Regions from separate parts of the Mycobacterium sp. SMC-2 genome, predicted to be linked through region 1. Evidence: predicted binding sites of a transcription regulator. Region 1 holds the regulator's gene; the other holds the start of a gene.
What was found. The regulator HspR, encoded in region 1, represses chaperone genes until heat shock. The targets are predictions, from matches to a motif close to ANNTGAGTNNNNNNNACTCANNT.

Region 1 (9,026 bases):
CGGGTGGGCATTCACCGCGGGCTGATCTATCTCGACACCTACCAGGACGACGTCTACGGCTTCGCCGCCAACCTGGCGACCCGTCTTTGTGGTTTGGCCGCGCCGGGCACGGTGGCGGTGTCGGACGCGGTCGCGCCTCTGGTCGGTGACTCATTCGAACTCGAAGCGCGCCCACCGGCATCGGTGAAGGGCGTCGAATGCCTGACCGCGCATCACAGGGTGCTCGGTGAGCGGCACGAAGCGCCGCGACTGCGGTCGCCCGCGTTGATCGGGCGTGACCGCGAGCGTGCGTGGCTGCGGGATAGCTGGGAGCGGGCGTGCGACGGGACGTTGACCAGCCCCGGCATTGTGTTCCGCGGCGAGCCGGGAATCGGCAAGACCCGGCTGGCCACCGAGGCGGCCGAAATGGTCAGCGCTGCAGGCGCCCCCGTGGTCTGGCTGTTCGGCTCGCCGCTGCATAGCGACACCGGCCTGCATCCGGTGCGCCGGCTCGTGGAGCGTCGATGCGGCATCACGCGGCTGACCGATGCCGCGGAGCGGCTACGCCTACTCCAAGCCGAAGTACGAGCCAGCGGTCTGGATCCCGCGCTCGCGGTGCCGTTGCTCTCCCCCGTCATCGGCGTCGGACCCGAGCACGGGTACCAGCCGGCGGCCGCAGAAGGCCGAGCACTTTATGAGTCGATCGGCGCGACCGTTCTGCAGTACGTGCGGGCCTGCGTGGGCGATCAAGCCGGACTCGTCATCGCCGAGGATGTGCAGTGGTTCGACCAGTCCACTGTGGAGCTAGTCAACTCGTTGCTCACCGGCGCTGACGGCCGGCTGCTGGTGGTCTTGACCGGACGCGATGGCGACTGGCTGCAAACCGGTTGGCCGGTACAGCTTTTCGAGCTTTCACCGCTGACCGATGAGCAGTCCGACGCGCTGATCACCGCGCTGGACCCGGCGGTTCCCAAGGACCAGCGGACCGAGGTGCTCAACCGATGCGATGGGGTGCCGTTCTACATCGAACACCTCGTGGGTGAACTCGACGGCACCGGAGCGTATTCCGGGGTGCCCGAGGCGTTGTACGAGCCGCTGTTCGCCCGACTGCATCACTCCCGTCCCGAGGTGGTGCCCGTGGTGGAAGCGGCCGCCGTCATCGGGCGCGCAGGCGACCTCCCGCTGCTTCGCGCCGTGGTAGGACACGACCCCAAGGGCGTCGACGACGTCGTCACCGAACTGGTGCACGCGCGTGTGCTCGAGCGACGCGGGACCAATGGCTGGCGATTCCGGCATGAGCTGTTCCGTGAGGTGGCCGCTGAGTTGGCTCCGCCCTCCCTGGGCCGTGACTTGCACGCGCGAGCCGCCCGCGCACTGGTCGACGTGGCGGACTCGGCCGAACCGGATTGGCGAGTGGTCGCAAGCCATTTCGCGCAGGCGCACCACTACGAGGAAGCCGTCGATGCCTACCACATGGCTTCGGCCAACGCCCGACGGCGCGGCGCTCTACAAGAAGCGGTCGTTTGCCTCACGGACGCCCTCTTCCAGCTCACCAACTGCGCGGCGAGACCGGAACGGGACCGAAAAGAAATGGCCATCCGGATGGAACGCGGATTCCTGACGGGTGCGACCCAGGGCAGCATGAGCGGTGAGGGCCCCGCAGACTTCCAACGATGCCTGGCCTTGGCGAGTACCGGCAACTACGAAGACGAATTGCTTACCACGCTGACCGGGCTGATCGGTTACTACGTGCCGCGGGCCGAACTGCGCCGGGCGCATGAGCTGATCGATTCACTGTCCGCCCGAATCACCATGAATCGCCCATGGAGTCTTCCGGCAATCGCCTCGGTATTGGGTTCCGTCGTCTGGCTGGAAGGTGATTTCGCGGCCGCCCGGACACATCTGCTCCGGGCCCTGGCCGATGGTTCCCGCGCAGATCCGAATGTGCTGGACACCGCCTGGTGGGTGAACGTCGACCCGATCTCGTTGGCGCACATGTACATGGCGCTGACGCACACGGTGTGCGGAGACCTCGACCGCGCCCACGCGGAGTTGACTGATTCGTTCCGGCGCTGCGATGGCCTTGCATTTCCGCGGAACGTCTACAACAGGGCGAACACCTACTACATGGAAATCTGGGTGCGGTTGGAGAGCGGCCAAATCGACGAGGCCGCGACCATTGTCGCGGAGCTGCTCAAGCTCAGCGAGCAATCGGGACTCGACCTGTGGCAGTGGGTCGGCAGAACCGAACACGCCACCGTCAATGCGTTGGCGGCGCTGGAAGCTGACGCCGACCCCGCCACGCTGGCCGCCCGAGCGGAGAAAGTAACGCGATGGGTGGACGGATCCCGGCGCATGCACCTCAAGATGTTCCTGACGTTTCACGATGCGATCATTGGCCGCCTTCTGATAGCCGCGGGTGCGGGGCAGCGGGCGCGGGAGCGGTTGGAGATGGCTCTGCAGCATGCTGAAGAGACCGGAATGCACTTCTACGACGGCGAGCTAATGCGCGTACGCGCACTGACGTTCACCGAGCCGCGGGAACGTCACAACGCCCTGACGGATGCGCTCGGGTTCGCCCGGCAACAAGGTGCGACGCTCTTCGAGTTGCGTTGCATGCTCGATCTTTTCGACATCGACGGTGATCGGTCCGCGCTGGCCGAGGTTGTCCGCCGCTTCCCCGGCGACGCTCGGTGGCCGGAATTCGCGCGGGCACAGTGCATCCTTTCGTAACCCTGTGGCCGGATCAGCGGTAACCCTTCCGCGGCTTGTGCGGAGAGTTCGACACGTCTTCGAGCGCGCTGAGGTTACTGACCACATCTCGGCTTTCATGCTTGGCAATGACGCGAAGGAGCGCGGGGAACGGAGAGAACCGCGCGGGCGGCGTCAGATACCAGGAACCGAGTGCGGCCGTCCAGGCCTCCTGATGCACTGTCCGCTCCGCAGCGCTCGATGAGTGCGTCGCCAGGTAATAGGCGAAGTCCCAAGCTCCCTTGCGCAGCTTCTTCAGCGAACGCTCAATGACGCCGATCTCGCCCGGTATCAGCCAGCGGGTCCAGCGCAACTCCGGAGAAAGCGTATCGAGGACCTTCAGCACGCCCGGCAGCTGCTTGTACAAGATTTTGTTGACGCGGTTGTAATCCTCTTCGAGGCTGTCCATCGACTGGGCCGCGACCGCGTGGACGGCCAGCCCCAGATCGAATGTGATGTGCGCATTCATCCCTGCCATCATGTGCTGCAGGATGATCGCCTGACCGTCGTGGTCGCCGACGAACGTGACCTTCCACGGCAGGGCCGAACCGTCACCTTTGGCCGGGTGAAAGTACGCATTCAACGCGTTGAAATACCTTGTGGCGAAAGCGATGTCGAGCCTTTCCATGCGCGGCCCGTCGTCGAAGACGTTATCGCTCACCGCATCCCGAATCGCCAGGGTGGTCCTCTTGTAGAGAACGGCGAAGTAGCCGATGTGGCTCTCGGTCTTGGTGGCCCAGTCAACGATCTGATCGATGTTGCGCAAGACATCTTCGATCGTATTGGGCCGACCGAGTAGACCCAATGGGGGCGGCGTAGGAGCGGTCATGGAGGACCTTCCTTATCATCGAAATGGCGAGATTTCACGCCGAAAGCTCCCATTTGGTGGCCAGGTGATCGGGTATGTCGAACTGCGCTCGCACCCCGCCACGCTGAAATGTGAAGAGCCCCTGCATCAATTCGCGCCCGAATGGACGGACCAGGCCCGAGACCAGTCGGTAACGCGGAGAATTGCGCAAGGTCCGGCCGAAGATGCGCACCCAGAACCAGTTGCCGACGCGAGTGAGCCGCCCGAGGTCGTCGGTAAGGCTCGACGGCGGCACACCCAGCATGTCGGCGATCTCGTCTCCGGCCAGGTGACGGATCAACGGCGGAATCGATTTGTCGAACGCGTGCCCGGGCGTCAGCTCGTCGAGCAGCTCCATGAGCGCGGCGGCCATTGCCCGCCCTTCCGGCGACGCCCTGAACTGCCGACGCCGGATCGTCTCGACCAGGGCGGTGGCATCGTCGATGCCTTCCACCAGCATGTCGTCATCGACGCCGAGCAGGTGGGCGATGACGTTCCACAGATGCAGGTAGGCCTCTTTGTCGTCGGTGGACACGTCGACACCCAACTGGCGCATCGGCCCGACAGGCACATAGGAGAACGAGAGCATCGTGCCGGCGAGGTCTTCCTGGTTGATCGGTATGCCCCAGTTGGGATCCCAGAAGCCGGGGCGCTGCCCATTGCGGGCCTCGATCATCTTGCGCACGGCGGCGTGCATCAGGCGGACGTGCTCGATGGTGCGAAAGCCCTTGCCCTGTGGCTCGAAGCTGTCGACGGCGAGCACGTTCATCAAGAACTGGCCGGTCTCTATCACCCGCCTGCGCGCATTGGTTTCGAGCTGGGCGGTCCGACTGAGCACCTTCACGCCCTTGGCCGCCGCGTACGCCGTGGGCAACGATGCGCAGAACAGACACAGTGAGATCTGCAGGCCCCATTCTTCGAACAACTGCTGCCCGCGCTTGATCTTGTCGGGGTCGGCCCAGTGCGGCAGCGCCGGGGGAGCCGCGGCCAGATACTTCTGTATCTCGACTGGCAAACCCGCCGGCACCGGCTGGTCATTGCTCACCAGGGTGCGCATGAGATCGTTGACCGCCTGGACGTTGGCGTGCTTGAACAGTTCGTCGACCGCCGCGTCGGCCAGCGGATCCCCCTGTTGCCGCTTGCCATTGAGCAGCTCGTCCGACCATCGGGAGCCGCCGTGTGCGCCCGCCATCCAGGCAGCATGTCAGATCACTAGCGGTTTTTGCTAGGGCATATGGCCAGTTAATTCAGATCGAACCCGGAGCACGGCAGCGTGTGATCAGCCGCGCGTTCGGCGCGGCTGCCACACCACCACGGCGGTGCTCTTGGGCACCACCGCCAGGTCGCGGCGCTGCCCGGCGCGCACCTGCGCCAGCTCCTCGGTGAGCTCCTGCACCCGCGACTGCAACGCCTCGACCTGGTTGGTCAGCTCGATGATGCGCTTGATCCCGGCGAGGTTGACCCCTTCGTCCTGGGACAGCCGCTGCACCTCGCGCAGCAGGTCGACGTCGCGCTCCGAATAGCGCCGTCCCCCACCGGAAGTGCGGCGCGGGGTGACCAGCCCAAGGCGATCGTAGGTGCGCAGGGTCTGGGCGTGCATGCCGGCCAACTCGGCGGCCACCGAGATCAGGAAGGTCCGGGAGTCCTCCCGTGCATTCTTCGCCATCAGCGGTTACCCGCCCATCCCGCGCGCGGGTCGAACCCACTGGCTCGCTCCGCGGCCGCGTACGCCTGCAGCGCGTCGGCCGCGGCGCCCTCCACGTTCGGCGGCACGGCGACCTTGACGGTGACCAGCAGGTCCCCGTTGCCGCCGCTGCGCTTGGGGACGCCGCGCCCGCGCACCCGCAGGATGCGGCCGTCGGAGGTGCCCTTGGGCACCCGGACGCCGACCTTGCCGTCCAGTGTGGGCACCGAAATCGTTGAGCCCAAAGCTAATTCGGCGAAGCTGACCGGAACGGTCACGGTGAGGTCGTCGCCGTCGCGGCCAAACACCTTGTGCGGCCGCACATGCACCGTCACGTACAGGTCACCCGACGGCGCCCCGCGCAGCCCGGCCTCGCCCTGCCCGGGCAGCCGGATGCGCTGCCCGTCCTCGACGCCCGGCGGGATCCGCACGTTGATGGTGCGGGTCCGGGTGGTGACCCCGGTGCCCTTGCACTCGTCGCAGGGGTGCTCGATGATCGAGCCGCTGCCCCGGCAATCGGTGCAGGGCTCGGAGAACCCGAACGCGCCCTGGTTGCGGCTGATAACACCGGAACCGTTGCAGGCGGGGCACACCTTCGGGCTGGTGCCCGGCCGCGCGCCGCTGCCATGGCAGTTGGTGCACGGCGCCGGGCTGGTCAGCCGCAACGGCATGGCCACGCCCTTGGCGGCCTCGACGAAATCCAGCTGCGTCTCGGTCTCCAGGTCGTTGCCGCGTCGCGGCCGGCTGGGACGGGCGCCGGCGCCGCGCCCGAACAGGCCGCCGAACAGGTCACCGATGTTGGTGCCGCCGGTTCGGCCGGCGGCATCGAACAAGTCGTTGAGGTTGAACTCGGCACCGTCGCCACCGACGTTGAAGCCACCGAAGCCGCCGGTGTCGAACCGGCGGCCGCCGCCGAAACCACCGCCCGCGAACAGGCGGCGGGTTTCGTCGTACTCCTTGCGCTTCGCCGGATCCGACAACACGTTGTGCGCCTCCGACACCGCTTTGAATCGCTCGCCGGCGGCCGGATTGTCGGGGTTGGCGTCCGGATGCAGGTCGCGTGCCAGCTTCCGGTAGGCGCGTTTGATCTCTTCGGGACTGGCGTCAGAGGAGACGCCCAGCTCCTTGTAGAAGTCCTTTTCGACCCATTCTCGCTGGGCCATGTCGCGTCACCCCCTCTCACCTTTCCGTTCTGTTGTTGTGCTGATTGTGTGGTCTATTCACCGGATTCGCCGGGATTATCGTCCGATTCGACCGGCTCGGCCGCCGCGGCACCGTCGTCGGCCACCGTGTCGACGACAGCGACCAGAGCGTGCCGCAGGACCTGGTCGCCCAGTTTGTAACCCTGCCGCATGACGGTGCCGATCACCGGCTTGGAACCGTCGCCGCCGTCACCCTCGTGCTGGACGGCCTCGTGCAGCACCGGGTCGAAGTCCTCGCCTTCCTCGCCGAACGCCGTCAGGCCCAGCCCGGACAGCGCGCTGTCCAGCTTGTCGGCCACCGACTTCAGCGGGCCCGACTCCAGGTCCCCGTGCTTGCGGGCCCGTTCCAGATCGTCGAGCACGCCCAACAACTGGGTGACGACGCCGGCCTTGGCCCGGTCCGCCGCGGCCTGCTGGTCGCGCAGCGCCCGCTTGCGGTAGTTGGCGAAGTCGGCCTGGACCCGTTGCAGATCGGCGGTCAGCTCGACGACCTTGTCAGCTGCGGCGCCGCCCGATGCGGTGATCGCAGGTTCCGGCGCCGCCTCGCCCGGCGTTGGGCCGGGCGAGACGTGCCGTACTTCACCGGTCTTAGGATCGATCCGCCGCTTGTCGGTGACGGTCACCTGCTCATGTGGATTGCCTTCGGTCACTTGGACTCCCGGTCGTCGTCGACCACCTCCGCGTCCACGACGTCATCGGCGGAGCCGGACGGGCCGCCGGGCTCGCCGCCGGCCTGCCCACCCGCGGCTTGGGTCGCCTCGTAGATGGCTTGGCCGAGCGCCTGGGACTCCTGGCCCAGCTTCTCCATCGCCGACTTGATCGCGGAGATGTCGGTGCCGCCCAGGGCCGACTTGGCCTCGGCGATCGCCGCGTCCACCTTGGACAGTGTGTCCTCGGGAACCTTCGAGCCGCCCTCGGCCTCGCGCTGGTCCTTGACGAACTTCTCCGTCTGGTAGACCAGCGATTCGGCCTGGTTGCGGATGTCGGCCTCCTCGCGCCGCTGGCGGTCCTCCTCGGCGTGCGCCTCGGCGTCCTTGATCATCCGGTCGATCTCCTCCTTGGACAGGCCGGAGCCCTCCTGGATCTTGATCGTGTTCTCCTTGCCGGTGCCCTTGTCCTTGGCCGTGACGTGCACGATGCCGTTGGCGTCGATGTCGAAGGTGACCTCGATCTGCGGGACGCCGCGGGGAGCCGGCGGGATGCCGGTCAGCTCGAAGGAGCCGAGCAGCTTGTTGTGCGAAGCGATTTCGCGCTCACCCTGGTAGACCTGGATCTGCACCGACGGCTGGTTGTCGTCGGCCGTGGTGAAGGTCTCCGACCGCTTGGTGGGGATCGTGGTGTTGCGCTCGATGAGCTTGGTCATCACGCCACCCTTGGTCTCGATACCCAGGCTCAGCGGCGTGACGTCAAGCAGCAGAACGTCTTTCACCTCGCCCTTGAGGACACCCGCCTGCAGCGCGGCGCCCACGGCCACCACCTCGTCGGGGTTGACGCCCTTGTTGGGCTCCTTGCCGCCGGTGAGCTCCTTGACCAGTTCGGTCACCGCGGGCATGCGGGTGGAACCACCCACCAGCACCACGTGGTCGATGTCGGCCACCGAGATGCCGGCGTCGGAAATCACCGACTTGAACGGCTGCCGGGTGCGGTCCAGCAGGTCTTGGGTGATCTTCTGGAACTCGGCGCGGGTCAGCTGCTCGTCGAGGAACAGCGGGTTCTTGTCCGCGTCGACGGTGATGTAAGGCAGGTTGATCGAGGTGCTCTGCGAGCTGGAGAGCTCGATCTTGGCCTTCTCGGCGGCTTCACGCAGCCGCTGCATCGCCATCTTGTCCTTGGTCAGGTCGATACCGCTGGTGCCCTTGAACTTGTCGACGAGCCAGTTGACGATCCGGTCGTCCCAGTCGTCACCACCCAGGTGGTTGTCACCGCTGGTGGCGCGGACCTCGACCACGCCCTCGCCGATCTCGAGCAACGAGACGTCGAAGGTGCCGCCACCGAGGTCGAAGACCAGGATGGTCTGTTCCTTGGAGCCCTTGTCCAGGCCGTAGGCCAGCGCCGCGGCGGTGGGCTCGTTGACGATGCGCAGCACGTTCAGGCCGGCGATCTGGCCGGCCTCCTTGGTGGCCTGACGCTGGGCGTCGTTGAAGTACGCCGGCACAGTGATGACCGCGTCGGTGATGTCCTCGCCCAGGTACGCCTCGGCGTCGCGCTTCAGCTTCATCAGCACGCGCGCGCTGATCTCCTGCGCGGTGTATTTCTTGTCGTCGATCTCGATGGACCAGTCGGTGCCCATGTGCCGCTTGACCGAACGGATGGTGCGGTCGACGTTGGTCACCGCCTGGTTCTTGGCGGGCTGACCGACGAGTACTTCGCCGTTGCGCGCGAAAGCGACGATGGACGGGGTCGTCCGGGAGCCCTCGGAGTTGGCGACGACGACGGGGTCACCGCCCTCGAGGACTGCGACGACGGAGTTGGTGGTCCCGAGGTCGATACCGACCGCACGAGCCATAGTGATTCCTCCTGAGTGAGTTGAGCTTCTTTTGTGCCACTATGCTGAGTGAACCCG
Region 2 (9,026 bases), 2.4 Mb from region 1:
CGATGTCGCCAACGGCGTAAATATCGGGATCACTGGTGCGCAGTGACGCATCGACCAGCACGCCGCCGTCACCCATGGCAAGCCCGGCCTGCTCGGCGAGTTCGACGTTGGGCTTGGCGCCGACGGCCACCAACACCGCATCAGCGGCAACCGTCGACCCATCACGCATCTTCAGCCCGGTGGCTTGGCCGCCGCTCGTCGTGATCTCCTCCACCTGCGTCTCGAGCCGCAAGTCCACGCCGTGATCGCGATGCAGTCGGGCGAACACCTCGCCCGCGGTTTCGCCGAGCGCGGTCACGAGCGGTTGCTTGGCCGTCTCGACGACGGTCACGTCGACGCCCCGCTGACGGGCGGCGGCGGCCACCTCCAGGCCGATCCACCCGCCTCCCACCACCGCCAGGGAAGAGCCTTCGGTGAGAAGAGAATTCAGGGCCACAGCATCGTCGTAGGTGCGCAGATAGTGGACACCGCCGGCGTCGGCCCCGGGTATCGGCGGGCGCCGGGACGCCGATCCCGTCGCCAGCAGCAGTTTCTCGTACCGCACCGTGGTGCCGTCAGGGAGCAAGACGGCGCGTTCGCCCGCGTTCAAGGCCGACACCCGCGCGCCGAGTCGCAGGTCGACATTGTGGTCGCGGTACCAGTCGGAGTTCTGCACGGTGAAATCGCTCAGCGCCTTCTTTCCAGCGAGATACTCCTTGGAAAGCGGTGGCCGCTCGTAGGGCAGATGTTCCTCGTCGGCGAACAAGGTGATCTGCCCGTCAAATCCGCTGTCGCGCAACGCTTCTGCCGCTTTAGCTCCGGCGAGTCCGCCGCCGATGATGGCGAATGTGATAGAACTGGCCATGATTGTCACTCCGTTCTGCGGTTGACAGGCCCAGCCTACTCGGGCCGGCTTAGCGCAAAAGTTCTTGCAACGTCATCGCATTGCGCACCGCGTGCCCACCCAGATCGTTGTTGAAGTACATCCACACATCCTTGCCATCGGCCCGCCACCCGGCGATCAAGTCGGCCCACCGGCGCAGCTGATCGTTCGAGTAGCAGCCGGCGTAGATGGCGTCCTGGTCCGGACCGTGCATGCGGACGTACACCAGATCGGTCGTGGCCCGCGGCACGCAAGCCAGCCCGGCGCCGCTCATCACCACGTACGCGGCGCGGCGTCGTTCCAGCAGGTCGTAGACGGCCGGGTCGTTCCAGGACGGGTGGCGCAGCTCCACGGCCACCCGGATCGACTCCGGCACGGCGCCCAAAAAAGCGTCCAGGCGCGCGTCGTCGCGCTGCTGTTCGGGGTGCAGTTGCACCAACAGCACCCCGCGGCGATCGCCCAACAGTTCCCAACAGCGTGCGAACCGCTCGATCCATGGCCCGACGGACGCCAGGCGGCGGTAGTGGGTCAGCCCCCGATGCGCCTTGACCGACATCTTGAAGCCGTCCGGCAGCTGTTCGCGCCAGCCCGCGAAGGTCGAATCCTTCGGCCAGCGGTAGAAACTCGCGTTCAACTCGACGGTGTCGAACACCTCGACGTAGCGGGCCAGCCGGCGCGCGGCGGGCAGCCCCGGCGGGTACAGCACGTCCACCCAATGGTTGTAGGACCACCCGGAGGTACCGATCCGTACGGTCAACCGCTCACCTGCCGGCGCAGGTCGCCGTCCAGCGACGTCCTGACGAGCGCGGCGGCCAGCCGCGCATTGCTCTCCGGCACAAGGGCTCCCAACTTTGCCGGCTGGGTCGGCAGGCCCAATTGCCTGGCCGCGGCAATCGCGCGCTCATCGAAATACGGCCGCACCCAGCTCCAGGTGTCCTGCACCTCGCGCAGGAAGATGTCGGCGCCGGTGTCCCCAATCCCCTTGAACTGCTTGAGCAAACGTTTGGCCGCCGCGACGTCGTGCTGACAGCGGTCGGCGAGTTCCCGCAGATCGCCGGAGTACTCGTCGCGCACGTGTTCGGCCATGTCGGTGAGCCGGGTGGCCGAGCTCTCGTCGTAGCGCACGTAGTGGGCGCGGCCGAAGGCGTCGATCATGGTCTGCCGGTCCGAAGCCAGCACGGCCTCGGGGGTGCGCAGGCCCGCTTTGAACAGCTCACGCCCTGCGCTCATGGCGATGGCGGCGTCGATCGGCTTGCTCGCCAGCATACAGAGGACCAGTAACTGAAACAGCGGCATCGGCTTGTCGTCGAGCTTGATTCGCGCCTCGGCGGCATAGGTGGTCCCGGCAACGTCAAGCAGCCGTCGTACCAGTTGCTCGCGTTGGGACATACCCGATCGCTTACCCGCGCCAAGCCTCAGCAAACCGCGCCGGTCACTTGGCCGGGAGGCTGCGCGCGTAGCCGACCCCGCGCCGCACCCAACCCTGAAGCTGGCGCATGGTCCGCACTCCGGCGGGGTCCACCCGCACCCAGCCGCGGACGTCGCGGCCGGCCATCACCATGGGGCTGACGTGGGCGCGCCGCAGCACGTTGTCGAGGTCGTCCGGCGGCACCCGGACCAGCAGACCGCCCTGGCCGCTGACGGCCACGGACATGTTGCCGTTGATCAGAAACGCGAGGCCGCCGAACATGCGTTTCTCGTCCACGCCGCGCTCGGAGGCGACGAGCTCGCGGATCTCGTCGGCCAGGTTCTCGTCGTAGGCCATGGGCGGCGGGTCAGTCCAGGTCAACCCGAATGGTCAGCAAGTCGCTCCCCATCAGCCGCACCACCGCGCTGTTGAGCCGCGGGAGATCGCCGAGCCGCCGCAGCGGGTCGTCGTCGGGCAGCAGATGCGCGGTGCCGTTGCGCCACCGACCGCCGATGCGCACCCGAACGGCCGGATCGGCCTTGATATTGCGGACGTAGTCCGAGTGTTCGCCGTGTTCGGAGACCATCCAGAACTGGTTGTCGACCAGCCGTCCGCCGACGGCGGTGCGCCGCGGCTTGCCACTCTTGCGGCCGGTGGTTTCCAGGATGATTCCCGGCATCTGCCGCCCCACCGGATTGACCAAGAGCCGCTGAATGCGGTGGACGACTTGCCGTTTGAGAGTCACGGGTCCATTCAACGCCGAAATTGGCGGTGATGTCACCGTGCAACGAAAACAGCCGCCCCCTTATTGGGGGCGGCTGCTTCGTGGTGCGGTCTTAGCGCCCTTGCCCGGCACCGACACCGGTCCCGGCGTTGACACCGCCGTTTACGCCGGTCCCGTACGCAACGAACTGACCGTTAGCGGTGAAGACACCCCAGGCGTTCGCTGCCGGGTTGTAGACGACTGGGTAGTCGACGGACTCCCCGGGTGGCATCCACCGGGCCGGAAGCCCGTAGCCGATCGGGTCGTTGTAGTGTCCCGGCGGCGGGGCGCCGCGCTGCCCGGGCGGAAGCGGAGTGCCCGGCGCGTTGCAGTTGGCGCCTGGGCCGCCGTTACAAATCGGCACTCCCGGTGGCGGCAGATGTCCTGGCCCCCGCACATTCGGCCCATTGGGTCCCGGCAAGTTCGGGCCTGGCACATTCGGCCCCGGAACATTCGGGCCATTCGGGTCGGCCTGCGCCAAGCCGGCGCCGATTCCGAATGCGGCGGACGTGATGGTGCCGGCCATGACCGCGCCGGCTGCGATTCTGTTCAGCTTCATTTAGTGAACCCCCTTGTCGAGCAGTTTGGCTGCCTGAACAGCAGCTGAACCATTGACTTGGTGATTCGCTCACCCCACCGCCCTAGTCGGGCAGTCGAACCTCCAACCCCCCAGATACCCGAGCGATGGACGCTGAAAACCTCTTCGTCGTATCCCCGGCCTCACGCCGGCCGCGGGGCGGGAACGCCGACGGCGCGTAACACCCACTCGCGCGGGACGGCGAAAGCCAGCGAACGGCGCGGGAGAGTGGTCAGTACCGATTCCGGAATCGCCGTTTTGTAGCGCAGCGAAAGCTGGCCGGAGAACGCGGGATCGACTTGGCCGACATCGACGTTGATGGCAAGCCCGCTGGACGAAATATCGGCGTTCACCGGGCCTTCCTGAAGCGCATCCCAACGCTGGTCGATGGCCCGCCCGGCGAGCTTGGGAACCGACGACAACGTGCCGAGAACCCGTTGGGAAGTGAGCACCAGGGAGCCGACATAACCGCGAACGGTGCCCTTGGAGACAAAGCCGGGGACCGAGCCGGTGAACCGAAAAGTGACGGGAAGGAATTCGGCAAGATGGAGAATTCCCTCCGGTTCGACTTCCGCCCGCATGTCGGTGGGAAGGTTGCCAATGCGTAGCAATCTGCGCAAGATCACGGCCATCTACGGACCCTAACGTACTCGGCCGGGATGCGAGCGAGTTTGCTGCGCATCCCGGCCAGGCACATCTCAAGCGGCGAGCGTCGCGGTCTCCGCCACCGGTCCCAGCGCCTGCGCGACGATGTCGGCGACGTCGGTCATCGGCCGCACGTCTAGCGCGGCGAGCACCTCGGCGGGCACGTCATCCAGATCGGGCTCGTTGCGCGCCGGGATGAAGACCGTCGACAGGCCGGCCCGTTGGGCCGCCAGCAGCTTCTGCTTCACGCCGCCGATCGGCAACACCCGCCCGTTCAGCGTGACCTCGCCGGTCATGCCGACATCGGAGCGCACCTGCCGTCCGGTGGCCATCGACACCAGGGCGGTCACCATGGTGACACCGGCCGACGGGCCGTCCTTGGGCACCGCCCCGGCGGGCACGTGCACGTGGATGCGCCGGTCGAGGGCCTCGGGTTGGACCCCCAACTCCGCGGCGTGGGAGCGCACGTAGGACAGCGCGATCTGCGCCGACTCCTTCATGACGTCACCCAGCTGACCGGTCAGCTGCAAACCCGCCTCGCCGTCGGTGGCGCCGGCCTCGATGTAGAGCACGTCGCCGCCCAGGCCGGTCACGGCCAGCCCGGTGGCCACGCCGGGCACCGCCGTGCGTTCGGCCGAATCCGGGGTGAACCGCGGACGTCCGAGGTAGTCGACCAGGTCCGGCTCGTCGATGGTGATCGGCCCGGCGCTTTCCGCCAGCTTGGTGGTCACCTTGCGCAGCGCCTTGGCCAGCAGCCGCTCGAACTGCCGCACACCGGGCTCCCGGGTGTAGTCGGCGGCGATCTTGCGCAACGCGGCATCGGTGACGGTCACCTCGTCGTCGGTCAGCGCCGCCCGTTCCCGCTGCCGCGGCAGCAGGTAGTCGCGGGCGATGGCGACCTTGTCGTCCTCGGTGTAGCCGTCGATCTGCACCAGTTCCATGCGGTCCAGCAGGGCCGACGGAATGTTCTCGATCACGTTGGCGGTGGCCAGGAACACCACGTCGGACAGGTCCAGATCCAGATCCAGGTAGTGATCCCGGAACGTGTGGTTTTGCGCCGGGTCCAAGACCTCCAGCAAGGCCGCCGAGGGGTCGCCCCGATAGTCGGAACCGACCTTGTCGATCTCGTCCAGCAACACGACGGGGTTCATCGTCCCCGCCTCGCCGATCGCGCGCACGATCCGGCCCGGCAACGCGCCGACGTAGGTGCGCCGGTGCCCGCGGATCTCGGCCTCGTCGCGCACCCCGCCCAGGGCGACGCGCACGAACTTGCGGCCCAGCGCCCGGGCCACGCTCTCACCCAGCGACGTCTTGCCGACGCCGGGGGGACCGGCCAGCACCATCACCGCGCCGGAGCCCCGGCCGCCGACGACCTGCAGCCCCCGCTGGGCGCGGCGGGCCCGCACGGCCAAGTATTCGACGATGCGGTCCTTGACGTCGTCCAGCCCGTGGTGGTCGGCGTCCAGGACGCCGCGCGCGGCCTTCAGGTCCGTCGAGTCCTCGGTCCGCACGTTCCAGGGCAGGTCGAGCACGGTGTCCAGCCAGGTGCGGATCCAGCCGCTCTCCGGGCTTTGGTCGCTCGAGCGTTCCAGCTTGCCGACCTCGCGCAGCGCGGCCTCCCGCACCTTCTCGGGCAGGTCGGCGGCCTCGACGCGGGCGCGGTAATCGTCGGACCCATCGGGCTCGCCCTCGCCCAGCTCCTTGCGGATGGCGGCCAGCTGCTGGCGCAGCAGGAACTCCTTCTGCGTCTTCTCCATGCCCTCGCGCACGTCCTCGGCGATCTTGTCGTTGACCTCGACCTCGGCCAGGTGCGTGCTGGTCCAGTCGATCAGCACGCGCAGCCGCTCGGCGACGTCCACCGTCTCCACCAGCTGCCGCTTCTGCTCGCTGGACAGGTAGGACGCGTAGCCGGAAGTGTCCGCCAGCGCCGACGGGTCGGTCAGCCTGTTGACGTAGTCGACGATCTCCCAGGCCTCGCGCCGTTGCAGCATGGCCAGCAGCAGCTTGCGGTACTCAGCCGTCAGCGCCTTGATCTCGTCCGTCGTCTCGGCCTCGGGAACCTCGGTCACCTCGACCCACAGCGCCGCGCCGGGCCCGGACGCTCCCGTCCCGATCTGCGCCCTGCGCTCACCGCGCACGACGGCCGCGGTGCCGCCGCCCGCGATGCGTCCGACCTGCAATATCTTGGCGATCACACCGTGTGACGGGTACCTGTCGTCCAGGCGGGGCGCGATCAGCAGCTGCCCCGATTCACTTGCCTGGGCGGCGTCAATCGCCGTGCGCGCGGCCTCGTCGAGCGCGATCGGAACGACCATCCCGGGCAACACGATGGTGTCGGTGACAAACAGCACCGGCACCGATTTGGCTTCAGCCATCAATCCTCCAAAACTGAGTCTGATGCGCTCAACCCAGCCCGGGGCCGGTTTGTTCCCCGTTTGCCGCCGCCCTGCGGCTAAGTGCTGGCTCTCACACTGGCGGTCTTGGATAATCGGCGCGTGGCGCTGACGCACCCCGCCCCGACCGCGCTTGACCCGGATGTGCTCGCATCCGCGGCCAGAGATCTCACCTCCACCGGCTCCATCACCTTCCTGGTCGACGACGACGCCGTCACTTACACCGTCGAGGGCTCGACGATCCGCGTCACCGAGGGGCAGCGCACCGCGGACGCCGTCGTGCGCCTTTCCCGACGGGCCTGGGACGACCTGGTTGGCCAAATCCGCACGGCCATCAACCTGCTGCTCAGCGGTGAATTGTCCTTCGAGCGGGGCGGCTTCGACCAGCTGGCCGACTGGGACCCGGCCCTGCGGTACCTCCACGCCGGCATCCCGCCCTACGATCCGGCGCGAGCCGACCTGAAGGGGCGCGACCCGCTCGCCACGTTCACGCTCGACGCCGAGGACGCCGAGTTGACCGCACAGTTGCAAACCATGGGGTACCTGCACGTCAAGGGGGTCTTCGGCGCCGAAGAGATGCGTGCCGCCAACCGCGAGATCGACCGCCTCGCGGCCCGGGCCCGGCCCGGGGACGACCGTTCGTGGTGGGTCACCGCCGAGGACGGCGGCAGCGTGCTGTGCCGATTGGTCTACGCGACGCTGCGCTCGCCCGTCCTCGCCGCACTGGAAAACGATCCCAGGGTGCGCAGGCTGGGCACCCTCGTCAATCCCGCGCTGCGGCCCGCACCCGACCGGATGGAAGGCAGCGCGGTATTGCTCAAAGTGCCCGGGAACACCAGCGGGCTAGCCAACATCCCCTGGCATCAGGACTGTGGGATGGGTGGACACGCGCTCATGTGCCCCGCGGTCAGCGTCGGCATTCAACTCACCGGCTCGGACGCCGCGACCGGCAACCTTCGCGTGGTCCCCGGCAGCCATGGTCAGGCGATCCATTACCGGTGGGAACAGCGGTTCCAACAGGTACCGGAGGTGAGCATCGACACCGCCCCCGGCGACGCCACCGTCCACATCCAGGACCTGATGCACGCCTCGCCCCGGCCGACCGGCGCCGGCGGCCGCCGCACGATGTACGTCACGCACTATCCGCCGCAACTCTTCGAGCACGTCGGGCCCGGCGAGGCCTTCAACGACCTGGTACGCAACCGCACCGAGCGGGTCGCCCGCCTGCAGTAACGCCGGGATTGCCGCCATGGTCGTAGGCGGCACCCACGGCACGACCCCCACGGCAATCTCGGCGCTATCGAACAGGCCCCAGGCGCCGCAATTGCGTCACGTGCCTGGGGGAGAGCTCCTCGAGGCAGGTGACCCCCAGCAGCCGCATCGTCCGGATCACCCCGTCGGCCAAGATCTCGATCGCGCGCGTCACCCCCGCTTGGCCGCCGGCCATCAACCCGTACAGGTAGGCCCGCCCCACCAGCGTGCACCGCGCGCCCAGCGCGACCGCGGCCACGATGTCGGCGCCGGACATGATGCCGGTATCGACGAGGATTTCGGTGTCCTCGCCGACCTCACGCGCGACCTCCGGCAACAGATGGAACGGCACGGGAGCCCGATCCAGTTGGCGCCCACCGTGGTTCGACAACACGATGCCGTCGACACCGCGCTCGACGGCCGCGCGGGCGTCGTCGAGCGTCTGGATGCCCTTGACGACCAACTTGCCCGGCCACTGGGCCTTGATCCACTCCAGGTCATCGAAGGTCAGGCTAGGGTCGAACATGGTGCTCAGGTACTCGGCGACAGTCCCCGGCCAGCGGTCCAGAGACGCGAACGCCAGCGGCTCGGTGGTCAGCAGGTCGAACCACCATTTCGGGTGCGGCACCGCATCCAGGACGGTGCGCAGCGTCAGCGTCGGCGGGATCGTCATCCCGTTGCGGTTGTCGCGCAGCCGCGCGCCGGAGACCGGCACGTCGACCGTGGCCAGCAGGGTGTCGAAACCCGCGTCGGCCGCGCGCCGCACCAGCGCCATCGAGCGTTCGCGGTCGCGCCACATGTAGAGCTGAAACCACTTCCTGCCCTGGGGAACAGCGGTCGCCAAGTCCTCGATCGCGCAGGTGCCGAGCGTGGACAGCGAGAACGGGATGCCCGCCTTGGCCGCCGCCGCCGCGCCGGCGATCTCGCCCTCGGTGTGCATCAACCGGGTGAACCCGGTGGGCGCGATGCCGAACGGCAGGACGACCGGTTGACCCAGGACATTCCAGCCGGCGGTGACGTTGCTGACGTCACGCAGGATCGTCGGGTGAAACTCGATGTCGCGGAAGGCTTGTCGAGCGCGTTCGAGGGAAATCTCGTCCTCGGCGGCGCCGTCGGTGTAGTCGAAC

Region 2: lon (endopeptidase La) is a predicted target of HspR. The motif match lies at 6,642-6,664, and genes of this name have one in related genera.

The regions. Positions count from the first base shown of each region.
Region 1 covers NZ_CP079863.1:1,248,427-1,257,452, reverse strand. The annotation lists gene KXD96_RS05880 (adenylate/guanylate cyclase domain-containing protein) at 1-2,712, shown strand, start outside; gene KXD96_RS05875 (DUF5995 family protein) at 2,726-3,559, opposite strand; gene KXD96_RS05870 (oxygenase MpaB family protein) at 3,594-4,769, opposite strand; gene KXD96_RS05865 (heat shock protein transcriptional repressor HspR) at 4,857-5,243, opposite strand; gene dnaJ (molecular chaperone DnaJ) at 5,243-6,424, opposite strand; gene grpE (nucleotide exchange factor GrpE) at 6,478-7,113, opposite strand; gene dnaK (molecular chaperone DnaK) at 7,110-8,969, opposite strand.
Region 2 covers NZ_CP079863.1:3,612,628-3,621,653, forward strand. The annotation lists gene KXD96_RS16795 (NAD(P)/FAD-dependent oxidoreductase) at 1-844, opposite strand, end outside; gene KXD96_RS16800 (DUF72 domain-containing protein) at 894-1,619, opposite strand; gene KXD96_RS16805 (endonuclease) at 1,616-2,251, opposite strand; gene KXD96_RS16810 (TfoX/Sxy family protein) at 2,295-2,627, opposite strand; gene KXD96_RS16815 (nitroreductase family deazaflavin-dependent oxidoreductase) at 2,638-3,015, opposite strand; gene KXD96_RS16820 (hypothetical protein) at 3,107-3,592, opposite strand; gene KXD96_RS16825 (hypothetical protein) at 3,754-4,242, opposite strand; gene lon (endopeptidase La) at 4,309-6,630, opposite strand; gene KXD96_RS16835 (phytanoyl-CoA dioxygenase family protein) at 6,751-7,881, shown strand; gene KXD96_RS16840 (alpha-hydroxy acid oxidase) at 7,946-9,026, opposite strand, start outside.